2 regions of the Serratia ficaria genome follow, and region 1 is predicted to be linked to the other one. Evidence: predicted binding sites of a transcription regulator. Region 1 holds the regulator's gene; the other holds the start of a gene.
What was found. Region 1 encodes CRP, which controls carbon source genes, mostly activating them, when cyclic AMP is high. Its sites were predicted from a motif close to ATGTGANNNNNNTCACAT; they were not measured.
Positions count from the first base shown of each region.

Region 2: aaeR (HTH-type transcriptional activator AaeR) is a predicted target of CRP. The motif match lies at 2,613-2,630, and genes of this name have one in related genera.

Region 1 is NZ_LT906479.1:4,836,154-4,843,576, reverse strand. Features, by position in the region: gene CKW09_RS22735 (YccS/YhfK family putative transporter) at 1-1,898, opposite strand, end outside; gene crp (cAMP-activated global transcriptional regulator CRP) at 1,950-2,582, opposite strand; gene CKW09_RS22725 (OsmC family protein) at 2,963-3,370, shown strand; gene CKW09_RS22720 (phosphoribulokinase) at 3,410-4,279, opposite strand; gene CKW09_RS22715 (YheU family protein) at 4,436-4,669, opposite strand; gene CKW09_RS22710 (hydrolase) at 4,666-5,646, opposite strand; gene CKW09_RS22705 (LysE family translocator) at 5,766-6,368, shown strand; gene CKW09_RS22700 (PhzF family phenazine biosynthesis protein) at 6,378-7,160, shown strand; gene CKW09_RS22695 (LacI family DNA-binding transcriptional regulator) at 7,161-7,423, opposite strand, start outside.
Region 2 is NZ_LT906479.1:4,644,679-4,652,101, forward strand. Features, by position in the region: gene aaeB (p-hydroxybenzoic acid efflux pump subunit AaeB) at 1-1,194, opposite strand, end outside; gene aaeA (p-hydroxybenzoic acid efflux pump subunit AaeA) at 1,194-2,129, opposite strand; gene aaeX (p-hydroxybenzoic acid efflux pump operon protein AaeX) at 2,137-2,340, opposite strand; gene aaeR (HTH-type transcriptional activator AaeR) at 2,648-3,559, shown strand; gene CKW09_RS21830 (hypothetical protein) at 3,550-3,900, opposite strand; gene uriH (uridine-preferring nucleoside hydrolase UriH) at 4,103-5,047, shown strand; gene tldD (metalloprotease TldD) at 5,100-6,545, opposite strand; gene nit1 (deaminated glutathione amidase) at 6,553-7,413, opposite strand; gene yhdP (AsmA2 domain-containing protein YhdP) at 7,410-7,423, opposite strand, start outside.

The sequences.
Region 1 (7,423 bases):
CTGCTCGGCCCGTCGTATTCCAGCCGCTGCTGGCAGCTTTGCAGCGCGATTTCACAGGTTTGCAGGTACTCTTCCGCCAGCGTTGGCGTCAGCATGTAGTGCTCGCGCGCCAGGATGGTCATGGCGTTGAGGTGCTCGACGATAAACTGGCTGTGGGTGACCCACAGCCGCATATCCGCCAGATAATCCGAAGCGAATCCCGGTTCCTGCATCGCCTGATTCAGCGAGGTGAACAGCGCATTATGCGCCTGATTGACCTGCATGCGCGCATAGGCCAGCGCGGCGGGATCCGGCTCCCGTTCTTCCAGCATCAGCCGCAGCGCGCGCTGATCGTTTTCCAGCGCCTGGTGCGCGTTTTTGCGCAGCAGGCCGCTTTGCCACTGCGGCCACAGCCAGATGGTGCCGCCGAAGACCAGCACGCAGCCAATCAGCGTATCGACCAGGCGCGGCACCAGGAAATGGGAGCCGTTCAGCGCCAGCAGCTGCAGGGTGTACACCGCGGTAACCGTGAAGCCGATGACCGCCAGCCCGTAGTTTTTCCGCGAAACCAGGTAGGCCAGCAGCGTGATCGCCAACATGATGCTCAGGGTTTCGGCCTCCGGCAGCTGCAGCCGCAGCAGGCCGGCGGCGATCATCAGCCCGGCCAGGGTGCCGAGCGCACGGTGCTGGATCCGCACCCGGGTGGCATTGTAGCCGTTCTGGCTCACCAGCATGATGGTCAACAGGATCCAGTAAGGCTTGGGCAGGTTGAACATCATCCCCAGGCTGCTGCCGAGCGCCAGCGTGACGCCCAGCCGCGCGGCGTTGCGCAGGGCGTTGGACCTGAACGACAGGTAGCTGGCCAGCGCCGGCCAGAACGGCAGGCGGCTCTGATTGGCCATCAGATCGCGACGGTACAGCGGGCGCTGGGTGCGCAGCAGGCGGGCGATGCGGCTGAAATGGTAATAGCAGAACTGGCCGACCGGGTTGTCGGCATGCTGCGCCGCCACCTTCTCCAACGCCGCCAGTTCATGGGTCATATTGAAGCGCTGCGAATGCTGATGATAGAGGATATCGTGCGCCACCACGCGCAGCCGGCCGGCGATCACCTGGGCGTTGCGGCGGATAATCGCTTCGGCCTGGCTTTGCTCCACCAGTTTTTGCACCTCTTCCGGCTGATGCAGGCTGACGGTAATGTGCTCCTGCAGATCCAGCGCCACCTGGAAGGTGCGCAGCAGGCGTTTTTGCTCCAGATTGCTGGCGTGCGGCAGGAAGTTGAGCTGCTGATACAGCAGGCCGATCAGATCCATCACCTTTTGCTGGCGCACCAGCAGCGGCGGCAGCGCGGTTTGCGGATCGGTGTGCTGGGTCAGCAGCGAATATTTGGCCTCGCAGTAGTCCGCCAGCTCCAGATACAGCTGGCTCAAAGACTCGCGCATCGGCTGCTCTTTCCACAGCTTGAACCAGAACCAGGTGAACAGGCCGTACCAGGCGGTGCCGATGACGTACAGCAGCGGCGCCTGCCAGATCGGCACCGTACCGGCCATGCTGAGGGAAAAAATGGCGGCCACCAGCGCCGCCGGCAGCAGCCGGGCGTGCAGCGGGCTGATTTCCCCGCTGACGCCGAGCAGCAGCGCCAGGCCGAGCATCAGCGCCGGCAGCGGCACCTGCCACAGCAGCGCCTGTTGCAACAGCAGGCTGCTGAGCGCGAACAGCGAACCGCCGACGATCAGACGTTTAAAGAAGCGTTTATGGGGCGTGTCCAGCCCGGCGATGTTGCAGCAGGCGGGAACCAGCGAAAACAGCAGGCCGAGCTGCAGCTGGCCAATCAGCAGGCCGAGCAGTACCGGCAGGCACAGCACCAGCGTTTGCCGCAGTGCGTAGTTGACTTCGGGGTGGTAGATCAGGCGGCGCCACATCGCAGGCTGCAGATAAAAAAACGGCGCATCGCTGCGCCGTTTTTTCAGTGATTAACGCGTGCCGTAGACGACAATGGTTTTGCCGTGGGCGGAGATCAGGTTTTGGTCTTCCAGCATTTTCAGAATACGGCCAACGGTTTCGCGTGAGCAGCCGACGATCTGGCCGATTTCTTGACGGGTGATCTTGATCTGCATGCCGTCCGGGTGGGTCATGGCATCAGGCTGTTTCGCCAGGTTCAGCAGGGTTTGCGCGATGCGGCCGGTAACGTCCAGGAAGGCGAGGTTGCCCACTTTCTCGGAGGTGACCTGCAGGCGGCTTGCCATCTGGGCGGACAGGCGCATCAGGATGTCTGGGTTAACCTGGATCAGCTGACGGAATTTCTTATAGGAAATTTCAGCCACTTCACAGGCGGTCTTCGCCCGAACCCAGGCGCTGCGCTCCTGACCTTCTTCAAACAATCCGAGCTCGCCGATGAAATCCCCCTGGTTGAGGTAGGACAGGATCATCTCTTTACCTTCTTCATCCTTGATCAGCACCGCTACGGAGCCTTTCACGATGTAGTAAAGCGTTTCGGCCTTTTCACCTTGGTGAATCAGCGTACTCTTCGATGGATATTTGTGGATATGGCAATGAGACAGGAACCATTCGAGAGTAGGGTCTGTTTGCGGTTTGCCGAGAACCATTCGCTGTTATCCTCTGTTGTTATCGCTGCCTTGTGTCACAGGGGTCAGAGTTCCCTGTAAAACGTGCCTGTAGCCGTTGTCTGAGCGAGGGCTATCGGCAGGTTTTGAGGCGTGTCATAAATATACGCTGTCGCTCTAGCATATTAACTTGCCGGGAGAGCTGCAAGCTACATTCTATTAACATACCGGTAAAGGAGCCTTTCCCTGGGCGTTTCCCTGAAATCAGTGTCCCGGAAAGATTTATTGCGGCTCTGTTTGTAGCACAGAGTAAGGCGGGTGTCTTGTGTTGTCTCGCTTCAGCATGATTAGCATCAGGTTCCGTTGCCTGTTTCTATGCGAAAGCGTACCCTGATTTTAAGAAATCAACCGGAGTGACCAGTATGCAGGCAAGAGTCAAGTGGGTGGAAGGGTTAACGTTTCTGGGTGAATCGGCGTCAGGCCATCAGGTGCTGATGGACGGCAACGCCGGCGACAAGGCGCCCAGCCCGATGGAAATGGTGCTGATGTCGGTGGGCGGCTGCAGCGCGATCGACGTGGTGTCGATCCTGCAAAAAGGCCGCAACGACGTGCGCGACTGCGAAGTCAAACTGACCTCCGAACGCCGCGAAGAAGCGCCGCGCCTGTTTACCCGTATCAACCTGCATTTCATCGTGACCGGCCAGCATCTGACCGACAAGATCGTTGAGCGGGCGGTCAACCTGTCGGCCGAGAAGTATTGTTCGGTCGCGCTGATGCTGAACAAGGCCGCCAGCGTGACCCACAGCTTCGAGATCCGCAGCCCGGAATAACCGGTTAACGGGCGCGGCCAGCGCTGCGCCCGTGCGCTATCATTCGATCTTCTTGCCTTCCAGCAGCCGTTGCACCAGCGGCGCCATAATCAGCTCCATCGCCAGCCCCATTTTGCCGCCCGGCACCACCAGCGTGTTGATGTGCGAGATGAACGAGCCCTGCAGCATCGCCAGCAGGTAGGGGAAATCAATCTGATCCAGCCCGCGGAAGTGGATCACCACGAAGCTTTCATCCAGCGAGGGGATCGCCTTGGCGGCGAACGGGTTGGAGGTGTCCACCGTCGGCACGCGCTGGAAGTTGATGTGGGTGCGCGAGAACTGCGGCGTAATGTAGTTGATGTAGTCTTCCATCGAACGCACGACAGAGTCCATCACCGCCTCGCGGGAATGGCCGCGCTCGCCGGTATCGCGGATCAGCTTCTGGATCCATTCCAGGTTGACTATCGGCACCACCCCGACCAGCAGGTCGACATGGTTGGCCACGTCGTTGTGTTCGGTGACCACGCCGCCGTGCAGGCCCTCGTAAAACAGCACGTCGGTCGGCGCCGGCAGCGGCTCCCAGGGGGTGAAGGTGCCGGGCACCTGATTGTAGGGCACCGCCTCGTCATAGGTGTGCAGGTACTTGCGCGAGCGGCCGGTGCCGTTTTTGCCGTACTCGATAAAGCTCTGCTGCAGCAGGCCGAAATCGTTGGCCTCGGGGCCGAAGTAGCTGATATGCCGCCCCAGGTCGCGCGCCTTGCGGATCGCCGCGTCCATTTCCGGCCGGGTATAGCGGTGGAAGCTGTCGCCTTCGAGCTCCGCGGCGCGAATGTTGAGCTGCTGGAAAATCTTGCGGAACGCCACGCTGGTGGTGGTGGTGCCGGCTCCGCTGGAGCCGGTCACCGCGATAACGGGATGTTTGGCAGACATGATGGTTGTCACTCCGTGTTAAATGCGCCGGCGTCAGATTCAGATATGGTTATGGGTTTGTTTGACGCCCTTTCGCCGGGGGCAAAATCTCGCGCGCTGGTTTGCAATGGCCCATTGTTACCTGATTTTTTCCGTCAGTCATAGAACCGATAACCACTAAATTTCTTCCTGCCCGGCGCGTAGCTGCCCGCGCGGCATGATGTTGACGGTTTCATGCAGCTCCGACCACATCAGCACCACTTCGCCGCTTTTCAGCTGGCGGCGCACGTCTTCCACCTTCTGTTCCAGCGAGCGTTCATGTTCGCCGTAGTCGGTGCCTTCCCGCAGCACAAAGGATTCGATCAGGCTGTTCAGGGTGTCGGTTGCCAATTCTTTCCAGGGGATAATCACGTCGGGATGTCCAGATAAGGGGATAGCCAGGATGGAATGCGATATTCCAGCCACATTTGCGGTTTTTTCAGCGTGCCGCCAACGAAGCCGACGTGGCCGCCAAACTCGGTCAGCTGGTATTCGATGTTGCGCGGCAGGTTGGCGACTTCGGGGATCACTTCATCGGTCATGAAGGGATCGTCCTTCGCATGGATGATCAGCAGCGGCGTTTGGATCGCCGGCAGCAACGGCAGCGCGCTGCAGCGCCGGTAATAATCGGTGGCGTCGCTGAAGCCGTGGATGCGCGAGGTGATGGCGTCGTCGAACTCGCGGATGCGCCGCAGGCGATTGAGCTGCGGCAGCCTGAGCGGCAGGGTGTCCGGATAGTGCAGCAGCTTGCGGGTGGCGTTTTGCTTCAGCTGCCCCAGCAGATAGCGCTGATAAACGCGGGAAAATCCCTGATCCATGCGGAACGAACAGGGTTCCAGCATCAGCGGCGCCGATACCACCACCGCCGCCTGCAGCAGGCTGTCGGCGCCCTGCTGGGCCAGATAACAGGCCAGCATGTTGCCGCCGAGCGAGACGCCCACCGCGGCGGTCGGCGCCGTACCGTAAGTGGCGCGCAGCCACTGCAGGAAGAAGCGGGCGTCTTCGGTTTCACCGGAATGGTAGATGCGCTGCTTGCGATTGGGCACGCCGCTGCAGCCGCGAAAATGCATCACCACGCCGAGCCAGCCTTTTTCGCGCCAGGCGTTGAGCAGGCCGTGTGCGTACGGGCTGTAGAAGTTGCCTTCCAGGCCGTGGAACAGCACCACGCGCGGTTTGTCGCCGGCCAGCGCGGGGTCCTCGCTCCAGGCGAGATCGACAAAATCGCCGTCGGGCAATTCCAGCCGCTGCCAGTGCGGTTTCAACAACACGCGGCGGCGCACCAGCCGCGGCAATAGCGTTTGCAGGTGCGGATTGCTGGCCCCGCTCAGGGGGCGAAAAGATTCATGCATAACCTGAATAAAAATCTTGTTGGCGGCTATTGTGAGATCAATAGCGCACTGTTAGCTTCAATACCATGAATTGACAATAATACTGCAAAAAAGCGACCTGGGTGAGGAGCACCCGCCTCATGGAACTGAGTTTATTTCTTTCGATGTTAGGCTTCCTGTGGGTAGCCGCCATCACGCCTGGCCCCAATAATATGTTACTGACCACCTCCGGCGCCAATTTCGGCTTTATGCGCTCGCTGTGGCTGATGATCGGCATCATGCTCGGCATGCAAAGCATCCTGCTGCTGGTGGCGTTCGGCGTCGGCAGCCTGATCCTGGTTTACCCGTCGCTGCACCTGATCCTGAAAATTCTCGGTAGCCTGTATCTGCTGTGGCTGGCGTGGAAAGTCGCCACCGCCGCCTATGAAAAGCTGGAGACCGACGTGGCGCCGCCCAAACCGGTGCGTTTGTATCAGGGCTGGCTGCTGCAGTTCCTCAACCCCAAGGCCTGGCTGATGGCGCTGGGCGCGGTGGCGAGCTTCAGCCTGGCGGGCGACGAGTATAACCATTCCATCGCGGCGATTGCGTTGGGCATTCTGGTGGTGAATATTATCGCCGGCATTATCTGGCTGGGATTCGGCACGGTGATCGGCCGCCTGCTGCGCAGCAAGAAAGCCTGGATTATCTTCAACGTTTCCATGGGGTTGTTGACCGCAGCCTGCGTGTTGCTGATCTGGCACTGAGGACATGTTATGACGGAAAACTATTTCCACGTCGTCGCCTTTACCGGTGACGGCCTGCGCGGCAATCCGGCCGGCGTTTGCCTGTTGCCGCAGCCGCTGCCGGCGGCGCGGATGCAGGCCATCGCCAACGAAATCGGCCTGCCGGAAACCAGTTTCGTCTGGGATGACGGCGACATGACGGCGATCCGCTGGTTCACCCCCGAGCGTGAAGTGGACCTGTGCGGGCACGGCACGCTGGCGGCCGCGCACGTGATGTTCAGCGCGGTCAATCCGGCGCTGCAGGATATCCGTTTCCGCTCGGCCGGCGGCGAGCTGTACGTCAAGCGCGACGCGCAGGACGGCGAGCGCCTGGTGCTCGATTTCCCGTCGCGGCCGCCGCAGAAGGTCGCGGAGCCCGCCGGGCTGGCGGCGCTGCTGGGCGCCAGGCCGCAGGAAGTGTGGCAGGCCAACGCGCTGCTGGCGGTGTTGGGGAATGAGGCGCAGCTGCGGGCGTTGCAGCCGGATATCCCGGCGTTGATCGCGTTGGCCGGCCGCGCGGTGATCGTCAGCGCGCCGGGCGAGGACGTGGACTTCGTCTCGCGCTATTTCACCCTGGACGGCGGCGAAGATCCGGTAACCGGCTCAGCGCACTGCACGCTGCTGCCTTACTGGACGGCGCGTCTTGGCCGCCACCGGCTGCACGCGCGGCAGATCTCGGCGCGCGGCGGCGAGTTGTTCTGCGAGCAGAAGGGCGATCGCACGCTGATCGGCGGCTATGCGCAGACATTTTTACGCGGTGAAATCAGCCTGTAATCAGGCCGAACCGCGTCGCACCAGCCGCCAGTCGAGCACGTCATTGCTCGGCGGCTGCTGCGGGTTTTTGATTTTTTCCAGCAGCAACTGCACGCTACGCACGCCAAACTGGTGCATCGGCTGTTCGACGGTGGTCAGCGGCGGGGTGGTGACGGCGCCGAACGGCACGCCGTCGAAGCCCATTACCGCCACCTCAGCCGGGATCGCCAACCCCTGCCGGTGCAGGGTGCTCATCGCGCCGCCGGCGATCACGTCGGAGATGG
Region 2 (7,423 bases), 190 kb from region 1:
GGTGCGCATCGCCAGCGAGGTGATCACCGCGATGATCACCATAAAACCGCTGCCGGAGGTCCAGCCGGTCCACAGCCACAGCAGGCAGCCGACCGACGTCGCCACGAAGGTGCGCAGACCGTTGATCATCGCGTGATGCCCTTCCGCCGAGGTCGGCTTGACCACCGCTTCGCCGCTCAGCACGTCTTCTTCCACCGCGCTGATGCTGCCGTTGGTGCGCACGCCTTTCGACAGCAGCAGGTAGCGCGTCGCTGCGCCGACCCAGGAGGTCACCGTCGGCAAGGTTTCGTCGGTGCGGTTGGTGGTCAGCACCTGCCGCAGCAGCTTCATGCGCTTGTGGATCTCCGGCGGCGTTTCCGCCGGCACCAGCAGCAGCTCGCGGATGTTTTCCTTCAATGCATCCGGATGATTCAGCAAGATCAGATAGGTTTCGCAGGCCTGGGTAATCAGCGTCAGCGACAGGGTGTGCAGCGCCCGCACCCGACGGTTGACCTTCTGCCAGCGCGAGGACTCCATCATCAGGTTGCTGCGCATGCCGTTGAGCGCGGTGGTGCTCTTCACCAGGTTGCTCCAGGCGCGGTCGATGTCTTCTTTATCGGCGTTGCTGACGCACATCTGCATCAGCCGGTATTGATCCACCAACAGCCGGTCCACCGCCCGATCGATATCCTGTTTGATCGACCGCGGCGAGAACAGCAGGTCCGCCAGCACCGCGCTGACGATCCCCAGCACGATTTCGCTGCAGCGTTCGATGGCGAACTGCGGCGCTTCCAGCAGGTGGGATTCGCTGGTGGCGACGGTGACGATGATGATCAGCGCGGTATAGCCGGCCAACCCCCAGGCGTAGGAGTTCTCCACCTTGATCAGCGAAGACAGCCAGGTGCAGAAACCGGCCCAGATGCAGCACAGCAACAGCATCACCACCGGCGCGCGGGCGGTGGTGACGATAATCACCAGGCCGACGAAGCAGCCGATAAAGGTGCCGATGATGCGCAGCCAGCCGCGGTGGCGGATCGCGCCGGAGAAAGGTTCGCCGCCGGCGGCGAAGGCCGGGCCGGCGGCGACGATGGCGGCGGTCATCGCCGACCAGCGCGGCGTTTCCAGGTTCAGGTGGAAACCGACAAACAGCGCAAACACAATCGCGAAGCTGAGTTTGAAGGCGAACCTCAGCCGGATAAAGGTTGGGCTATTCATTAGCCGAACTCACGCAGCCGATGCATCAAACGCACAAAGGGCGAGCCGCTGTCGGCGCTGCGGTCGTTTTTACCGGTGATCACCACGGTGGCGGTGGTGCCGGCCGGGTACGGGTGCTGCTGATCCTTGTCGTCCAGCATAATTTTAACCGGCACGCGCTGCGCCAGACGCACCCACTCCAGGTTGCTGTCGATCGACGCCAGCCCCTTGCTGTTGACGGTGCTGCTGCTGTTGTTCACCGCCGCCGCCACGCTGTCGACGGTGCCGTGCATGATGCGGTTGCTGCCCAGCGGGGTGATCTCCGCACGGTCGCCCTTGTTCAGACCGTTCAGCTTGGTTTCTTCCAGGTAGGCCAGCACGTAGAAGGTGTTTTTCTTCACCAGCGCCACGGCAACGGAGCCGCGGGTGATGTATTCACCGGCGTGGACGTTCAGGTTGGTGACCCAACCGTCGGCCGGCGCGCGCACCGTGGTGCGCTGCAGGTCCAGCTGCGCCAGTTCACGCGCCGCCACGGCTTTCGCCAGCTGGTGCTGCACGGTCTGCAACACGTTGTTGGCCTGGTCTATCTCCTCCTGCGACATCGCCTGCACGCCCAGCCGCACGCGGCGGCCCGCCTCGCGCTTCTTCTCCGCCGCCAGGGTCCGGTAATAGGCCACGTCGGCGGTGGCTTCCGCCAGCGCCTGCTCATAGCGCGGCCGGTCGACCACGAACAGTATCTGCCCTTTCGTCACCAGCTGGTTATCCACCACCGGCACGTCGGTCAGCAGGCCGCTGACGTCCGGCGCTATCGCCACCACGTCGGCGGTGAATTTGGCGTCACGCGTCCACGGCGATTCGGTATAGAACACCCAGGCCTTGAAGATGGCGACGATCGCCAGCAGCACGAGAATCAAAGTGATCGCGATTCGGGTTATTTTTATTGAAAAATTTTTCACAGCGACCTCAAACAAAAAGACGTGAAATCAGATAAAACAAGCAGCAATACAGCGCGGTATTGAACAGCGCCGGATGCCAGACAAAATCGTATATCCCGGTGGGCTGCAGCAGGCGTCGCAGCAAAAAGAACAACGCCAGCGAAACCAGCAGCTCGAAAAACACCGGCGGAAACGACAGTCCGAAGATGACCATAACCGGAAGCAAACTCATCACTTTTTCCTTATTATTCACTGCACCGGGCGACAACCTTTCTTCCCATTCACATTCTCTTTACATTTTAGCGGACGCGCACCACAAATCTTGACCAGACAGGCCAGGAACCTGAAAAAAGGTTAAACTCTGGGGCATATATCCGCGACAGGGACTGCGAGGGCGCCGGAGGGATCGGCCAGAATGGCGTTGCCGATCGATCGCGCGCGTTGGTAAGGTCTTTCCACCCGACCACGTTATATTAGCGTGCTTACTATCAACTCATCAACAATCTGTGATCTAAATCACTTTTAAGCCAGAGTGAACAATGGAAAGATTAAAACGGATGTCGGTATTCGCCAAAGTGGTTGAGTTCGGGTCGTTTACCGCGGCCGCGCGCCAGCTGGACATGAGCGTTTCATCGATCAGCCAAACGGTGTCGAAACTGGAAAATGAACTGCAGGTCAAGCTGCTCAACCGCAGCACGCGCAGCATCGGCCTGACCGAAGCCGGCAAAATTTACTACCAGGGCTGCCGCCGCATGCTGCAGGAAGTGAGCGAAGTGCACGAGCAGCTGTTCGCGTTCAACAATACGCCCACCGGCACGCTGCGCATCGGCAGTTCGTCCACCATGGCGCAGAACGTGCTGGCGAACATGACCGCCGAAATGCTGAAAGAATACCCCGGCCTGACGGTGAACCTGGTGACCGGCATCCCGGCGCCGGATCTGATCGCCGACGGGCTGGATCTGGTGATCCGCACCGGCGAGCTGCGGGATTCCAGCCTGTTCTCGCGCCGCTTAGGCTCGATGCCGATGGTGGTGTGCGCCGCCAAAAGTTACCTCAGCCAGCACGGCACGCCGCAAAAGCCGAGCGACATGGTCAACTTCTCCTGGCTGGAATACAGCGTGCGCCCCGACAGCGAGTTCGAGCTGATCGCGCCGGAGGGCATCACCACGCGTATTTCACCGCAGGGGCGCTTCGTCACCAACGACTCCCAGACCATGATCCGCTGGCTGAAGAACGGCGCCGGCATCGCCTACGCCCCGCTGATGTGGGTGATCGAAGAGATCAAGCGCGGCGAGATCGAGATCCTGTTCAAAAGCTACCATTCGGATCCGCGACCGATCTACGCGCTCTATACCGAAAAAGACAAGCTGCCGCTGAAGGTGCAGGTGTGCATCAACTACCTGACCGAGTATTTCGAGCGCGTCGCGGCGGTGTACCAGGGCTACCGCTGAGCGCCGGCCAGACAGCGGCGCGCCAGTGCTGCCACCAGCGCCAGCGCCAGCATGCCCAGCCCCCACAGCAGCCAGACCGCATAGCCCGCCCAGGCCAGCAGCGTCGGGAAGCTGCCCGCCAGCGCGCCACCCAGCTGTTTCAGCCACGGCAACCAGGCATCCAGCATGGTCTGGGGCACCAGGCTCAACATGCCGTTCACCGGCAGCGATTCGACGCTGCCGCCGGCGAAGTCCACCAGCACCGGCAACCAGCCCAACAGCCCGGCCGCGCCCCAGGCCAACAGGGTCCACAAGGCCATCGCCGCCAGCACTGTCATCATTGCCCAACCGTTTTTCGTCATACTCCACCCCCTTGTTTTGCGTCAGTCTCAATGTAAACCATGGAGCAAGCTCCAGGGTAAAGCGTGACCCAGCGGATTTACGTTTAATTACACCGAAAAATTGGCAAGGTTTTGATGCGGATGGCAAAAGCATCATCGGCATTACCCTGGCGCGCAGGGCTGCGTTATGCTGCGCGAACCTCTCCCTGCATCAGGAATAAAAATGAAAAAAATCATACTGGACTGCGACCCGGGGCATGACGACGCCATCGCGCTGCTGCTGGCCTGGGGCAACCCGGATATCGAACTGTTGGCGGTCACCACGGTGGTGGGCAACCAGACGCTGGACAAGGTGACCCGCAACGCGCTGGCGGTGGCGCGCATCGCCAATATCACCGGCGTGCCCTTCGCCGCCGGCTGCCCGCGCCCGCTGGTGCGCAACATTGAGGTGGCGCCCGATATCCACGGCGAATCCGGCCTGGACGGCCCGGCGCTGCCGGAGCCAACGCTGCGGCTGGACACGCGCCACGCGGTGGATCTGATCATCGATACCCTGATGGCGCACCCGCCGGGCAGCGTGACGCTGGTGCCGACCGGCGGCCTGACCAACATCGCCATGGCGGTGCGCAAAGAACCGCGCATTGCCGAACGGGTCAAGGAAGTGGTGCTGATGGGCGGCGGTTACCACGTGGGCAACTGGAGCGCGGTGGCGGAATTCAATATCAAGATCGACCCCGAAGCGGCGCATATCGTGTTCAACGAGAGATGGCCGCTGACCATGGTGGGGCTGGATCTCACCCATCAGGCGCTGGCCACGCCGGCGGTGTGCGAACGCATCGCCGCCATCGGCACCGGGCCGGCCGACTTCGTCGGCGAGCTGCTGGCGTTCTTCGGCAAGATGTATCGGCGGGCGCAGGGCTTCAGCTCCCCGCCGGTGCACGATCCCTGCGCGGTGGCCTACGTCATCAACCCTGAGGTGATGACGGTGCGCAAAGCGCCGGTGGATATCGAACTGACCGGCACCCTGACGCTGGGCATGACGGTAGCGGATTTCCGCGCGCCGCCGCCGCCGGGCTGCCATACCCAGGTCGCGGTGAAGCTGGATCAGGATAAATTTTGGGATCTGGTGGTGGATGCGCTGGCGAGGATCGGTGAGGTGCGGGTGTAAGCGCGGCCAAAACGGGGAAATATCAGGGGCCGAAGCACGGCCCCCGTGAGGCTTACGCCGTGCCGCCGACGGTCAGGGTGTCCAGCTTCAGGGTCGGCTGGCCGACGCCCACCGGCAGACTCTGCCCTTCTTTGCCGCAGACGCCCACGCCCTTGTCCAGCGCCAGATCGTTGCCGACCATGGAAATCTGCTGCATCGCCTCGATGCCGGAGCCGATCAGGGTGGCGCCCTTCACCGGTTTGGTGATGCGGCCGTTCTCGATCAGATAGGCTTCGGTGGTGGAGAACACGAACTTGCCGGAGGTGATGTCCACCTGCCCGCCGCCAAAGTTCGGCGCATACAGGCCGTACTCCACGCTGGCGATGATCTCTTCCGGCGTCGATTTGCCCGCCAGCAGGTAGGTATTGGTCATGCGCGGCATCGGCAGATGCGCGTAAGACTCGCGGCGGCCGTTGCCGGTCGGCGGCACGCCCATCAGGCGCGCGTTGAGCTTATCCTGCATGTAGCCTTTCAAAATGCCGTTTTCGATCAGCACGTTGTATTGGCCCGGCACGCCTTCGTCGTCGATGGCCAGCGAACCGCGGCGCCCCTGCAGGGTGCCGTCGTCCACCACCGTGCACAGCTCGGAGGCCACCAGCTGACCCATCTGCCCGCTGAACACCGAGGTGCCGCGCCGGTTGAAGTCGCCTTCCAGACCGTGCCCCACCGCCTCATGCAGCAGCACGCCCGGCCAGCCCGCGCCCAGCACCACCGGCATGTTGCCGGCCGGCGCCGCCACGGCGCTCAGGTTGACCAACGCCATGCGCACCGCTTCTTTGGCGTAGGCGTCGGCGCGCACTTCGCCGTCGACGCTTTCCAGAAAATAGTCATAGCCGAAACGGCCGCCGCCGCCGCTGGCGCCGCGTTCGCGCTTGCCGTCCTGCTCCACCAGCACGCTGACGGACAGGCGCACCAGCGGGCGCACGTCCGCCGCCAGCGTGCCGTCGGTGGCCGCGACCAGTATCTGTTCGTAGACGCCGGTGATGCTGGCGCTGACTTCCTGCACCCGTTTATCGGCCTCACGGGCAACCTTGTCAACACGGTGCAGCAGGGCGATTTTCTCTTCGCGCGGCAGGCTCTGCAGCGGGTCGAGCAGCGGGTACAGCGCCTGATGGCTGATTTCGCCCAGGGTATGCGCCCGGCCGTTACCGCTGTCGCGCACGATGCTGCGCGCCGCCTGGGCGCTTTGCTGCAGCGCGTTCAGGGTGATCTGATCGGCATAGGCGAAACCGGTCTTCTCGCCGCTGACCGCGCGCACCCCAACCCCCTGATCGATATTGTAGGAACCATCCTTGATGATGCCGTCCTCAATCACCCAGGCTTCGTGATAGCTGGACTGAAAATAGAGGTCGGCATAATCGAGGCGGCGTTCTGCCAGTTGACCCAACACCCTGTGCAGGTCTTGATGACTCAGCTTATTCGCAGCGAGTAACTGCTCACTGACAAACGTCAGGCTCATAATTTTTTCACTCTTCATTGGAGGATATCGGGTCAGACGGCGCAATCAGCGACGTCTGGAATCTGTTGTGCCGCAGCACCGGCATCTGCTCGCGGACGGTCTGCAGGCCGGCGCTGTCCACGCGCACCTTCAGCGCCGCCACCGCGTCGGCGTTTTCGGCCAGCACCTTGCCCCAGCCGTCGACGGCCAGCGTATGGCCCCAGGTGCGGCGCGTCGGCCCATGGCGGCCCACCTGCGCCGGCGCCAGGATCATGCACTGGTTTTCAATCGCTCTGGCGCGCAGCAAGATCTCCCAGTGCGCCTCGCCGGTGACCCGGGTAAAGGCCGCCGGCACCGATATCAGCTCGGCGCCCTGCGCCCGCAGCGCCTGGAACAGCGCCGGGAAACGCAGATCGTAGCATATCGTCATGCCCAACCGCCCGACCGGCGTGTCCACCACCGTCAGGTGTTGCCCGTGCTGATAAGTGTCCGACTCGCGGTAATGGCCGTGGCTGTCGCGAATGTCCACATCGAACATATGCAGCTTGTCGTAGCGCGCGCGGATCTCGCCCCGATCGTCGAACAGCAGGCTGCTGGTGGTGATCAGCGCCGGATTTTCCCGGCTGACCAACGGCATCGAACCGACCAGCAGCCACACGCCATAGCGGCGCGCCATCTCGCGCACCGCGTTCTGCAGCGGGCCGTCGCCCTGAGTTTCCGCGTGTTCGCGGTAAGCGGCGGAGTTGGCGAACAGCAGCGCGTTCTCCGGCGTCATGACCAGTTTTACCCCGGCATTGAGCTGCTTGATCTGCTGTTCAATCTGGGCCAGGTTATCGCGCACCCGATCGCCGCTGCACAGCTGTAACAACGCAACGTTAGCATTTCTCATGACGCCTTAT